Regions from separate parts of the Dactylosporangium sp. NPDC051541 genome, predicted to be linked through region 2. Evidence: riboswitches for the same ligand, from Rfam matches in the RefSeq annotation. Region 2 holds a riboswitch; the other holds the start of a gene.
The links. Region 2 has a riboswitch for S-adenosylmethionine ahead of thrC (threonine synthase). Riboswitches for the same ligand answer to the same signal wherever they lie in the genome.
Positions count from the first base shown of each region.

Region 1: linked by a shared signal. The riboswitch ahead of ACIA8L_RS02255 (aminotransferase class V-fold PLP-dependent enzyme) and the one ahead of thrC (threonine synthase) in region 2 are both predicted to bind S-adenosylmethionine.

Region 1 is NZ_JBITDU010000001.1:493,728-499,077, forward strand. It holds gene ligD (non-homologous end-joining DNA ligase) at 1-540, shown strand, start outside; gene ligD (non-homologous end-joining DNA ligase) at 533-1,420, shown strand; gene ACIA8L_RS02255 (aminotransferase class V-fold PLP-dependent enzyme) at 1,400-2,596, opposite strand; SAM riboswitch class IV at 2,637-2,752, opposite strand; gene ACIA8L_RS02260 (hypothetical protein) at 3,015-3,200, opposite strand; gene ACIA8L_RS02265 (PrsW family intramembrane metalloprotease) at 3,184-4,590, shown strand; gene ACIA8L_RS02270 (GroES family chaperonin) at 4,581-4,889, opposite strand; gene ACIA8L_RS02275 (AI-2E family transporter) at 4,925-5,350, shown strand, end outside.
Region 2 is NZ_JBITDU010000001.1:318,636-323,985, forward strand. It holds gene ACIA8L_RS01455 (alpha/beta fold hydrolase) at 1-339, shown strand, start outside; gene ACIA8L_RS01460 (ABC transporter permease) at 336-1,223, shown strand; gene ACIA8L_RS01465 (hypothetical protein) at 1,267-1,740, shown strand; gene ACIA8L_RS01470 (glucosyl-3-phosphoglycerate synthase) at 1,728-2,645, opposite strand; SAM riboswitch class I at 2,752-2,890, shown strand; gene thrC (threonine synthase) at 2,904-4,172, shown strand; gene ACIA8L_RS01480 (GNAT family N-acetyltransferase) at 4,420-5,350, shown strand, end outside.

The DNA of each region.
Region 1 (5,350 bases), 180 kb from region 2:
CGCCGCCGCGAGCGCCTGGAGCGCCTCCCGCTGGGGCCGCGCGCGATGGTGCCGCCGGCCTTCGACGACGGTCCGGCGACGGTGGCCGCGAGCGTCGAGAACAAGCTCGAGGGCGTGGTGGCGAAGCGCGCCGACTCGCTGTACCACCAAGGTGTCCGCACTTCCGACTGGATCAAGGTCAAGCTGGAGGAGAGCGCCGAGTTCGTGGTCGGCGGCTGGCGGCCGGGCAAGCGGGCGCTCGGGGCGCTGCTGGTCGGCGTGCCGGCGGCGGGCGGGCTCGCCTATCGGGGCCGGGTCGGCGGCGGCATTTCCGGGGCGGCCGAGCGTTCGCTTCTGTCGGCGCTCGAGCCATTGTCGACAAGACACAATCCATTTGGCTCATCGGTACCGCGAGAAGACGCACGAGGAGCCGTGTGGGTCACGCCGCATCTCGTGGTGGAAGTCAAATTCGGGCACCGGACCCGCGACGGCCGGCTGCGTTTCCCGCGATTCCTGCGCATTCGCCCGGACCTGACCGCGGGGGAGGTGCACGATGCCTGATCGCCTGCACGTCGAGGTGGCCGGCCGCCGCCTCGACATCTCCAATCTCGACAAGGTCCTCTATCCGCAGGCCGGTTTCACCAAGGGCGAGGTCCTCGACTATTACACGAGAATCGCGCCGACGCTGCTGCCGTACCTCCGCGACCGCCCCCTGACCCGCACCCGCTATCCGAACGGCGTCGAGGGCAACAGCTTCTTCGAGAAGAACGCGCCGGCCGCCACTCCGGACTGGGTCCGCACGGTCCGGCTCCCGGTCCCCGGCTCCTCGAAGAACCGTGAGAAAATCGACTTCATCGTGGCCGAGGAGCTCGCCACCATGGTGTGGCTGGCCAACCTGGCGGCATTGGAGCTGCACACGCCCCAGTGGCGGGTGGACGCCGAAGGCCGCGCCCTGGACCCGGACCAAATGGTGGTCGATCTGGATCCGGGCCCGCCCGCGGGTCTTCCGGAGTGCTATGCGGTGGCCCTGCTCCTGCGCGAACGCCTGGCCGCGGACGGCCTCTCCGGCTGTGCGAAAACGTCCGGGAAAAAGGGCATGCAATTGGTGGTACCGCTTCCGGGCGACGAATCCGCGGACGAGATCAGCGCCTATGCCAAAGCCATCGCCGACGAACTGGCCCGGGCCCATCCCGGGTTGATCGTTTCGAAGATGGCGAAACAGTTGCGGCCAGGCAAGGTGTTCATCGACTGGAGCCAGAACAACGCGTTCAAGACGACCGTGGCGCCGTATTCATTGCGGGCCGGCTCGGTGCCGACGGTGAGCGCGCCGCTCACCTGGGAGGAGGTCGAGGCCGGCGAGCTCACTGCCACCGACCTGACCCCGTCCGTCGTGCTGGAACGCGTCGAGACGCTGGGCGATCTATTGGAGTGCGGCGAGTAGGCGGTCGATGTGCTCGGCTGTAGTACCGATGCCGAAGCTTGCTCTGATGGCTTGTCCTGACGATAAGTCGGGCACTGCTTGGCCCGACTTATCGGACTTATCGTCATTTAGCAGGCGACGAGTCAGCGGGTGCGCACAGAACAGGCCGGTCCGGACGCCGATGCCGTGGTCGCGGCCCAGCGTCACCGCCACCTCACCCGGGTCGCGGCCGGCCACCGTGAACGACACGATGCCGACCCGCTCGGCGTCGGCCGGGAACAGGCGCAGCTCCGTGACGTGGGGGAGCGCGGCCAGGCCGGCGCGGAGCCGCTGGAGCAGGGCCTGCTCGGCGGTGGCGAGGTCGCGGTCGTGCAGGGCCCGCAGGGCGGTGGCGAGGGCGACCGCACCGAGAAGGTTCGGGGTGCCGGCCTCGTGCCGGGCCGGCCCGGTCGCCCAGCGGGTGGTGCCGTCGTCGGCGACGTGGGCGCTGGCGCCCCCACCGGCCAGGTACGGCTCGGCCGCGTCCAGCCAGTCGGCCCGGCCGGCCAGCACGCCGGCCCCGAACGGCGCGTACAGCTTGTGCCCCGAGAACGCGATGTAATCCGCCCCCAGCCCGGCCAGCCGCTTCGGCGCGTGCGGGGCCAGCTGCGCGGCGTCGACGGCGATCCGGGCGCCGAACTCGTGCGCCACCGCCGCCAGGCGCTCGATCGGCCAGACCTCGCCGGTGACGTTGCTGGCCGCGGTGACGCTGACCAGTACGTTGCCCTCGAGGCCGCGCAGAGCCGCCCGGAGAATCTCGACGGCCGCCGCGGGTGAGCGCGGGGCCTCCAGCCGGACCGGGTTGCGCCAGGGCAGCAGGTTGGCGTGGTGCTCGGTGTCGAACGTGACGACCGTGGTGCCCGCCGGGACGGCCCGGGCGAGCAGGTTGAACGCGTCAGTGGTGTTGCGGGTGAAGATCACGGTGTCGCCCGGGCCGTGGCCGAGAACGTCGGCGACGGTCTCGCGGGCCTGCTCGTACTCCCGGGTGCAGCGTTCCGACAGCGCCCCGGCACCGCGGTGGACGCTGCCGTAGAACGGCAGCAGGTCGGCCACGGCGTCCGCGACGACCCGCAGACAGGGTGCGGTGGCGGCGATGTCGAGGTTGGCGAACTCGACGGACCGGCCGTCGGTGAGCTTGACCTCGCCGGGCGTCAGAATCTGGGCAGCGTCATAGGCCGACACGGAGACACTCCTCTTGTGCTCGCGCTTGCCCGGCACACCGCGCGCCGGGCCGGGTCATCACCCGGGGCACCCCGCCGCGAACGCGAGGGTTGCCGGCCAGCAAGCCGGGGCTGTGCGCTGGCACTCATGACCTACGCCGACGGTAGCGCAGATAAAGTTGCCCCATGAGCGAACTCCCGCCGAGTGGGACGCCGTCCTCGCCTGAGCCTGCGTCCGGGCCGCCCGCCGTCCCCACGTCGGGCGCGACCCCTTGGGCCGCTCCGAGCGAGCCTCCCCCGGCTGGCCCCGGCGGGACCCCGCAACCTCCGCCGGCCTGGGGTTCGCCTCCGCCGGCGTGGGGCTCGCCGACGCCACCGCCGGCCTCCGCGCCGCCTTACCCGGCCTCCGCGCCGCCTTACCCGGCCTCCGCGCCGCCCGTGCCCGCGTCCGCGCCGCCTGGAACGCCCGCGTCCGCCCCACCCGGACCGGTCTTCGCGTCGCCGTCGGCCGGGCCGACCTCCCCGCCGCCCGGCTCCGAGTGGTCGCGGCCGGCGGCGGCCGGGCTGCCGCCGATGGGCCCGCCGATGGCCGCGGTGCCCAACGTGACCGAGGCGAGCGAGCCCAGGACCGGCCAGCAGGAGTACCCGACGGCCGCCCTCGCGCTGGCCGCCGCCCCGCCCTCGCGCCGCTCCGACCGCCGCCGGCTCCTGACGCTCATCGCTGTCATGAGCTTCATCGCGGCCTGCGGCGTGGCCGTGCTCGCGTTCCTCGGGTTCAGCGGCGGCTGGACCTCACTGATCATCGGGATGTCCTCGGCGATCATCCCGGTGCCGGTGCTGGTCTCCTGTTTCCTGTGGCTCGACCGCTACGAGCCGGAGCCCGTGAAGTACCTCGTGTTCGTCTTCGGCTGGGGCGCGTTCGTCGCGACCGGCGTCGCGCTCGCCGTCAACACCACCGGCGCCTACTTCGCCGAGAAGGCCGGCCTGTCCGACGCGATCGTCGCGGTGCTCGTGGCGCCGCTGATCGAGGAGAGCATGAAGGCGCTCGGGCCGGTCCTGCTGTTCTGGCGGCGGCCCCGGGCGTTCTCCGGCATCATCGACGGCATCGTCTACTGTGGACTGTCGGCGACCGGGTTCGCGATGGTCGAGAACATCCTGTACCTCGGCTTCAAGGGCTATGGCGAGACGGCCGACAAGTCCGGGCCGGTGACCGGGGCCGCGGCCCTCGTGGGCATCTTCATCGTGCGGATCCTGATGACCGGCTTCGCCCACCCGCTGTTCACCTCGATGACCGGCATCGGCCTCGGCGTCGCCTCCCGCTCCTCGGCCAAGGCCGTGCGCTGGCTGGCCCCCCTCGCCGGCCTGCTGGTCGCGATGATGCTGCACGGCTCCTGGAACCTGATGTCGGTGACCGCGTCCACCAGCGCCTGGGTGCTGCTGTACGGCTACTTCGCGGTGATGATGCCGATCTTCCTGTGCATGGTCGGGTTCGCGCTCTGGCTGCGCTCCAACGAGGGCAAGCTGACCGAGCGGGTCCTGGGCGAGTACTCCCGGGCCGGCTGGTTCTCCCCGCCGGAGGTCGCCGCGCTCGGCACGCTCGGCCGCCGGCTCTCGGCCCGCCGCTGGGCCAAGCGGGTGGCCGGCGACGCGGGGGCCAAGGCCATGCGGGCGTTCCAGTTCGACGCGACCCGGCTGGCGCTGCTGCGCGACGGCCTGCACCGCGGCCTGGACAAGGAGCCGAAACGCCGGATGGAGGCCCTGGCCGAGGAGCGGCAGCTGCTGACCGCCCTCGACGCATACCGCCAGGTCTTCGTCGGCCGCGACCCGCAGTCGCCGCGCGCCGTGTGGGACGGCTCGCGATACCACATCACCTTCCCGGACGGCGTCGTGCGCGTCCTCGAGGCGCCGCCGACCCCGGTCGTGCCCGTGCCGGTCCCGCTGGCCCCGCCGATTCCCCCGCCGCCGGCGTTTGCCGCGCCCTATTACAGGTAGAGCCCCGTCGAGTCGGGCTCGACCCGCCGGGCCGCGACCGCGTGCACGTCCCGCTCCCTGAGCAGCACGTAGTCGCGGCCCTGCAGCTCGACCTCGGACCGGTCCTCGGGGTCGAAGAGCACCCGGTCACCGGAGACGATCGACCGCACGTTGGGCCCGACCCCGACCGCGGTCGCCCACGACAGCCGCTTGCCGACCGACGCGGTGGCCGGGATCACGATGCCGGAGATGTGCCGGCGCTCGCCCTCGGCCCCTTCGAGCTTGACCAGCACCCGATCGTGCAGGAGCCGGATGGGCAGGCCGTCCCCGGTGGTGTTGTCCGCCGATACAGCGGATGGAACGCCGGTTGACGCCTGGTAACCAGCGGCTGGTTGTGCTGTCACGCTTGCGACGCTACCGCCTCGGTGCGTGCCAACGTCGCGCGACCCGGTCTAACGTGGGGAGTCCGGGTGAGGGTGGCGGACGTGCTGGGAGGGTGTTTGTGGGCCGGTTCGACAAGGTGCGCGCGAATCTGCGGCGCGCCTACCTCCAGCGCCTGGAGGCGGCCAAGGCCGAACGGGAGCTGGCCGCCGCCGAAGAGCCCGACCCGGCTCCGCCCGAGCCGGTGCGCAACCTGGACCACGCCACAACGACAAGCCGGGACGACGCGGAGGTACCGCACGGTCTGCGCATCGCCGCCGCGTGGTCCTGGCGGCTGCTGCTCCTGATCGGCGCGGCCGCGGTGCTGCTGTGGCTGGTCGGCCGGCTCAAGACGGTGCTC
Region 2 (5,350 bases):
CAGACCTGCACCGACGTCGTCGTCATGCACAAAGGCGAGGTCGTCGCGGCCGGCCCGGTCGACGACATCGTCGGCGACTCCCCGTCGGTGCAGCTCGACGTGTCCGATGTGGACGCCGCCGAGAAGGTCCTCGAGGAGCTCGACGGCGTGCGCTCGGTCAACTGGTCCGGCGGCAAGGGCCTGGTCGTCGACATCGACGGCACACCGCGGGCCGAGATCGTGGCGGCGCTGGTGCGGGCCGGGGTCGGCATCGACCGGGTCACGCCCCGGCGGCGGCTGGAGGACGCGTTCCTGTCCCTGGTCGGCGGGGACACCAAGGCGAGCGGGGAGCGGGAATGAGCACGGACACGAAGCCCGAAATCGTCGGCGGCGCCGCGGGTTACCGGCCCGGGGCGACCCTCTCGCTGTGGACCGAGATCCTGCGGCAGGGGTCCCGGCGGCGCACGCAGATGGCGCTGGCGTTCATGGTGCTGCTGCCGATCATCATCCTGATCGCGTTCCAGCTCGACACCAACGGCGACAACGGGGACGGCGGCGGTGGGGGTGGCGAGTTCTCCCGCCTCTCCGACCTGGCCACCAGCGGCGGGCCCAACTTCACCCTGTTCACCCTGCTGGTCTCGGCGGGCTTCCTGCTCGTCGTGGTGGTCGCGCTCTTCCACGGCGACACCGTGGCGTCCGAGGCGAGCTGGGGAAGCCTGCGCTACCTGCTGGCGATGCCGGTGCCGCGCTCCCGCCTGCTCGCCGTCAAGCTGGCCGTGTCGCTGCTCTACAGCCTGGCCGCGATCCTCACCCTGGTGCTCACGGCGCTCATCGCGGGGACGCTGCGCTACGGCTGGTCGCCGCTGAGCGCCCCGATCGGCGGCGAGATCGCGGCCGGGACGAGCCTGGTGCGGCTGGCCGAGATCGTCGGCTACCTCTGCGTCACCCTGCTCGTCGTCGCGTCCCTGGCGTTCCTGCTGTCGGTGTCGACGGATGCCCCGCTCGGCGCGGTCGGCGGGGCGGTGCTCCTGCAGATCCTGTCCAACATCCTCGACCAGATCACCGCGCTCGGAAACTTGCGCACGGTCCTGCCGACGCACTACGCCGACGCCTGGCTGGGCCTGCTGTCCAGCCCGATGCAGACCGACGACCTGGTCAAGGGCGCGATCGCCTCGCTGGCCTACGCCACCGTGTTCTTCGCCCTCGGCTGGTGGCGGTTCCTGCGCAAGGACGTCGTCAGCTGATCTTCTTGGGGCGGTGCCCTACCGACCGGTAGGGTGCCCGCTCATGCGGATCTCCGCCTTAACCGGCGCCTGTGTCTTAGCCATCAGTCTGGCCGTGCTCGCGGCCGGGCTGTACTACGACCAAGCGCACGTCTACGAGTGGACCCGCTTCGCGGCGAGCTCGAACCTGACGAAGGGTCCGGTCGAGGCGCAGACGGCCAAGATCTTCACCCTCGTCGGCGCGATCGCCAGCGCATTCGGCGCCTCGGTGGCCGCCGGCGGTGCGCTGCTGGCCCGGCTCGGCGGCCGCACCGGCGTGTGGGTGCTCCGGCTCACGTCGGTCCTGCTGCTGGTGCTGATGCTGCTGGTCGCCGTCGTGCTCGTGGTCGGCTCGCTCACCGGCGAGGACCCGGTGGCCATCATCGAGACGCCCGGGTGGCTGCTCACCGCCGAGTGGGGCGCGCTGCTGCTGGCCGTGGTGGGGGCCGGGATATCGGTGGCCGATCTGTGGCGCTTCGTGCCGGCTCAGGAGGAGTAGCCGGGGACGGTCCGCATCGCCGGGCGGTCCGGGTGGGCGACCGGCGTCTCATGCGGTACCACCGCCGAATTTTGACGTTCGAACTGCGTCAGCGTCGGCCAGAGGGAGTGGCCCGGCTCGACCCGGGCGTTGATGGTCTGCAGGATCGTGGCCGCCATCCGGCCCAGCGCCGCCGTGTCCTGGTGGCCGTGGGTCCGCTGGCCGAGGTCGACCTGGGCGATCGCGTCCAAGCCGTAGGCCCGCCAGGCATCGATGAGCAGGCCCGTCTCCACGCCGTAGCCGGCCGCGAACGGCAGCGCCTCCAGCAGGGTCCGGCGCGCCGCGTACTCGCCGGCCAGGGGCTGCACGACCCCGGACAGCTCCGGGAAGTAGGCGTTGAGCAGCGGCCGGGCGGCCAGCTCGGTGACCCGCCCGCCACCGGCCGCGGAGACGTCGAGCAGGGGCCGGTCGTAGAACGCCTTGACCATCAGCGTCGCCGGATCGGCCAGCAGCGGCCCCAGCAGGCCCGTGACGAAGTGGGGGCGGAAGTCGGTCAGGTCGGCATCGACGTACACCAGGATGTCGCCCTTGGTGACCGCGAGGGCCTTCCACAGCACCTCGCCCTTGCCCGGCCGCGAGCCGGTGGCCGGGAGGATGTCGTCGCGGTGGTGCACGGTCGCGCCGGCGGCCGCGGCCACCTCGGCGGTGCGGTCGACGGAGCCGGAGTCGACGACGATCAGCTCGTCGACGAGGGGGCCCAGCGACCGTACCCCCGAAACGATCTCTCCTACTGTCGGCTCCTCGTCGAGGGCGGGCAGTACCACGCTGACCCGGGTGTCGCCCTTTGCTTCGAGCACCTCCTCGACCGGCCAGTCGGTCCAACGAGAGGTGCGCCGGGTGAACCAGTCCGCTGCCGCGTGGTGCATGAATGAAAACCTAGCGCTGCCCACCTCGTGAGATGACTCATACCCGGCCGGCGGTGGTGCCCCTTACACTGGGCGTCACGCGTCTTGGCGCGTCTTACAACTCAATACCTCATCCAGAGGGGCAGAGGGATACGGCCCGATGAAGCCCCGGCAACCCCTGCGGCAATGGCTCGATGACGAGGTCAGCCGCGGTAGGTGCCAAATCCGTCTCGCGCACACGCCCGTGCGCGCGGGAAAGATGAGAGGAAGGCCTCCGCCATGACCTCGACGCTCGGCGTCTTCACCGACTCACCCGCCCGCAACCTGGTCTGCCGCGGCTGTGGCGCGACGTTCCCGCTGGCCGCGCAGCACGCCTGTTACGAGTGTTTCGGCCCGCTCGAGGTCGGCTACGACGCCGAGGCGCTGGCCAAGGTGACCCGGGAGCAGATCGAGGCGGGACCCAAGAACATCTGGCGGTATGCGCCGCTGCTGCCGGTCGGCGTCGACCCGGCCACCCGCGTCACCCTCGACCCCGGCCTCACCCCGCTGGTGCGGGCCGACGGCCTGGGTAAGGAGCTCGGGTTCACCGCCCCGCTGTACGTCAAGGACGACTCGGCCAACCCGACGCACTCGTTCAAGGACCGGGTGGTCTCGGTCGCGCTGACCGCCGCGAAGGCGCTCGGCTTCACGCGGTACTCCTGCGCCTCCACCGGCAACCTGGCCAACTCCGTGGCCGCGCATGCCGCCCGGGCCGGCGTGCCGTCGACCGTGTTCATCCCGGCCGACCTCGAGCCCGGCAAGATCGTCATGACGGCCGTCTACGGCGGCGAGGTCGTCGCCATCGAAGGCTCCTACGACGAGGTCAACCGGCTGTGCTCGGAGCTCACCGAGACCGACGAGTTCGAGGACACGGCGTTCGTCAACGTCAACGTGCGGCCGTTCTACGCCGAGGGCTCCAAGACGCTCGGCTACGAGGTCGCCGAGCAGCTCGGCTGGCGCATCCCGGCCCAGGTCGTCATCCCGATGGCCAGCGGCGAACTGCTGACCAAGATTGACAAGGCGTTCGCCGAGCTGGTCGAGATCGGCCTGGTGCCGCCGTCGGAGTGGAAGGTCTTCGGGGCCCAGTCGGCCGGCTGCAACCCGATCGCCACCGCCCTGCACGAGGGCCGCGAGGACATCATCCCGGTCAAGCCCACCGGCATCGCGAAGTCGCTGAACATCGGCGACCCGGCGGCCGGCGTCTACGCCCTCGAATCGGTGCGGCGCAGCGGGGGCTGGATGGAGTACGTCGACGACGACGAGATCCGCGCCGGCATCCAGCTGCTCGCCCGGACCACCGGCGTCTACGCCGAGACGGCCGGCGGGGTGACCACGGCGGTGCTCAAGAAGCTCGTCGAGTCGGGTCGTTTGGACCCGAACGCCGAGACGGTCGTCTTCAACACCGGCGACGGGCTGAAGACCCTGGATGCGGTGGCCGACCGGGTGGGGCCGACGCACCGCGTGAAGCCGTCCCTGAAGTCCGCCCGCGAGGCCGGCCTGCTCGGCTGAGCCCGACCACGGCCGGATGATTTTTTGGTCTGGCACGATCACCGAGCGTTCATCTGCGGAGAGCGCTTCCAGGCCGGGACTAGGAACGCCGAGTCCCGGCCGGGGCGGTGATCGACACGCAGCGTGATCGATGGTGCGCGGATCGTCGGATCGAGGACTTGACGACCTGTTGCCCTAGGTTCAGGATGCTCGGTGCGGGAGGACGTGTCGCCGCGAGACCCCTGGGTCCGCGACCACAGCACCGGAGGTGCTGGCGAGCGTCCTCTCGACCAAATTCTGCTGTGTTTCGCGGTCGCTTCGCTCCCTCCCCGGCATAGGGCTCCGCCCACCCGCACCCCCGGCCACACGTGGTTGCGGTCGGCGTTGCTTGATCAGCCGGCGTAATTGGTTTGCTCTCGCTTCGGGGCGGCGCCACGCTGGCGGCATGTCTCCCACCACGCTCGAGATCGTCGAGGTGCGCGCCGACGACCCGGCGGCCGTCGACGCGGTGTACGACGTGCTCGTCGCGGCGCTCCGGGCGGACCGGCCCGAGCTGCCGCCGCTGTGCCGCTACCAGTACGAGCGGCAGTTCGAGGTCCCGGCCCCGGCCACCAAGCGGTCGTTCTACCTGGCGCGGCACGGCGACGAGCCCGTCGGTGTGGCCCAGCTCGACCTGCCGCACCTCGACAACCTCGACAAGGCCCACGTCGACCTCTACGTGCGCCCCGACGCGCGGCGGCAAGGGATCGGCCGCGCCCTCTACACCCACGCGCTCGTCCCGGCCCGCGCCGACGGTCGTACCAGCGTCCTCGGCTTCAGCCCCGAGGGTGACGGCCCCAACGGATTCGCCGCCGCCGCCGGCCTGCGCAACGGCCTGCTCGACGCCCGCCGCCGCCTCGACCTGGCCGACATCGACGACGCCGCCCTCGACCACATGTACGCCGAAGGCCTCGTCAAAGCGGCCGGCTACCGGCTGGTGCAGTGGAGCAACGAGCTGCCGGAGGAGTACGTCGAGGACCTCGCCGCGCTCGACAGCTCCTTCCTCGCCGAGACACCCATGGGCGAGCTCGACTACGAGCCGGAGCAGGTCGACGCGGCCCGGCTGCGGCAGCTGTACCGCGCGTTCGCCGCCTGGGGAGCCCGGCGCTACGAGTGCGGCCTGGTGCACGAGGCCACCGGCCAGCTCGTGGCGTGGACGG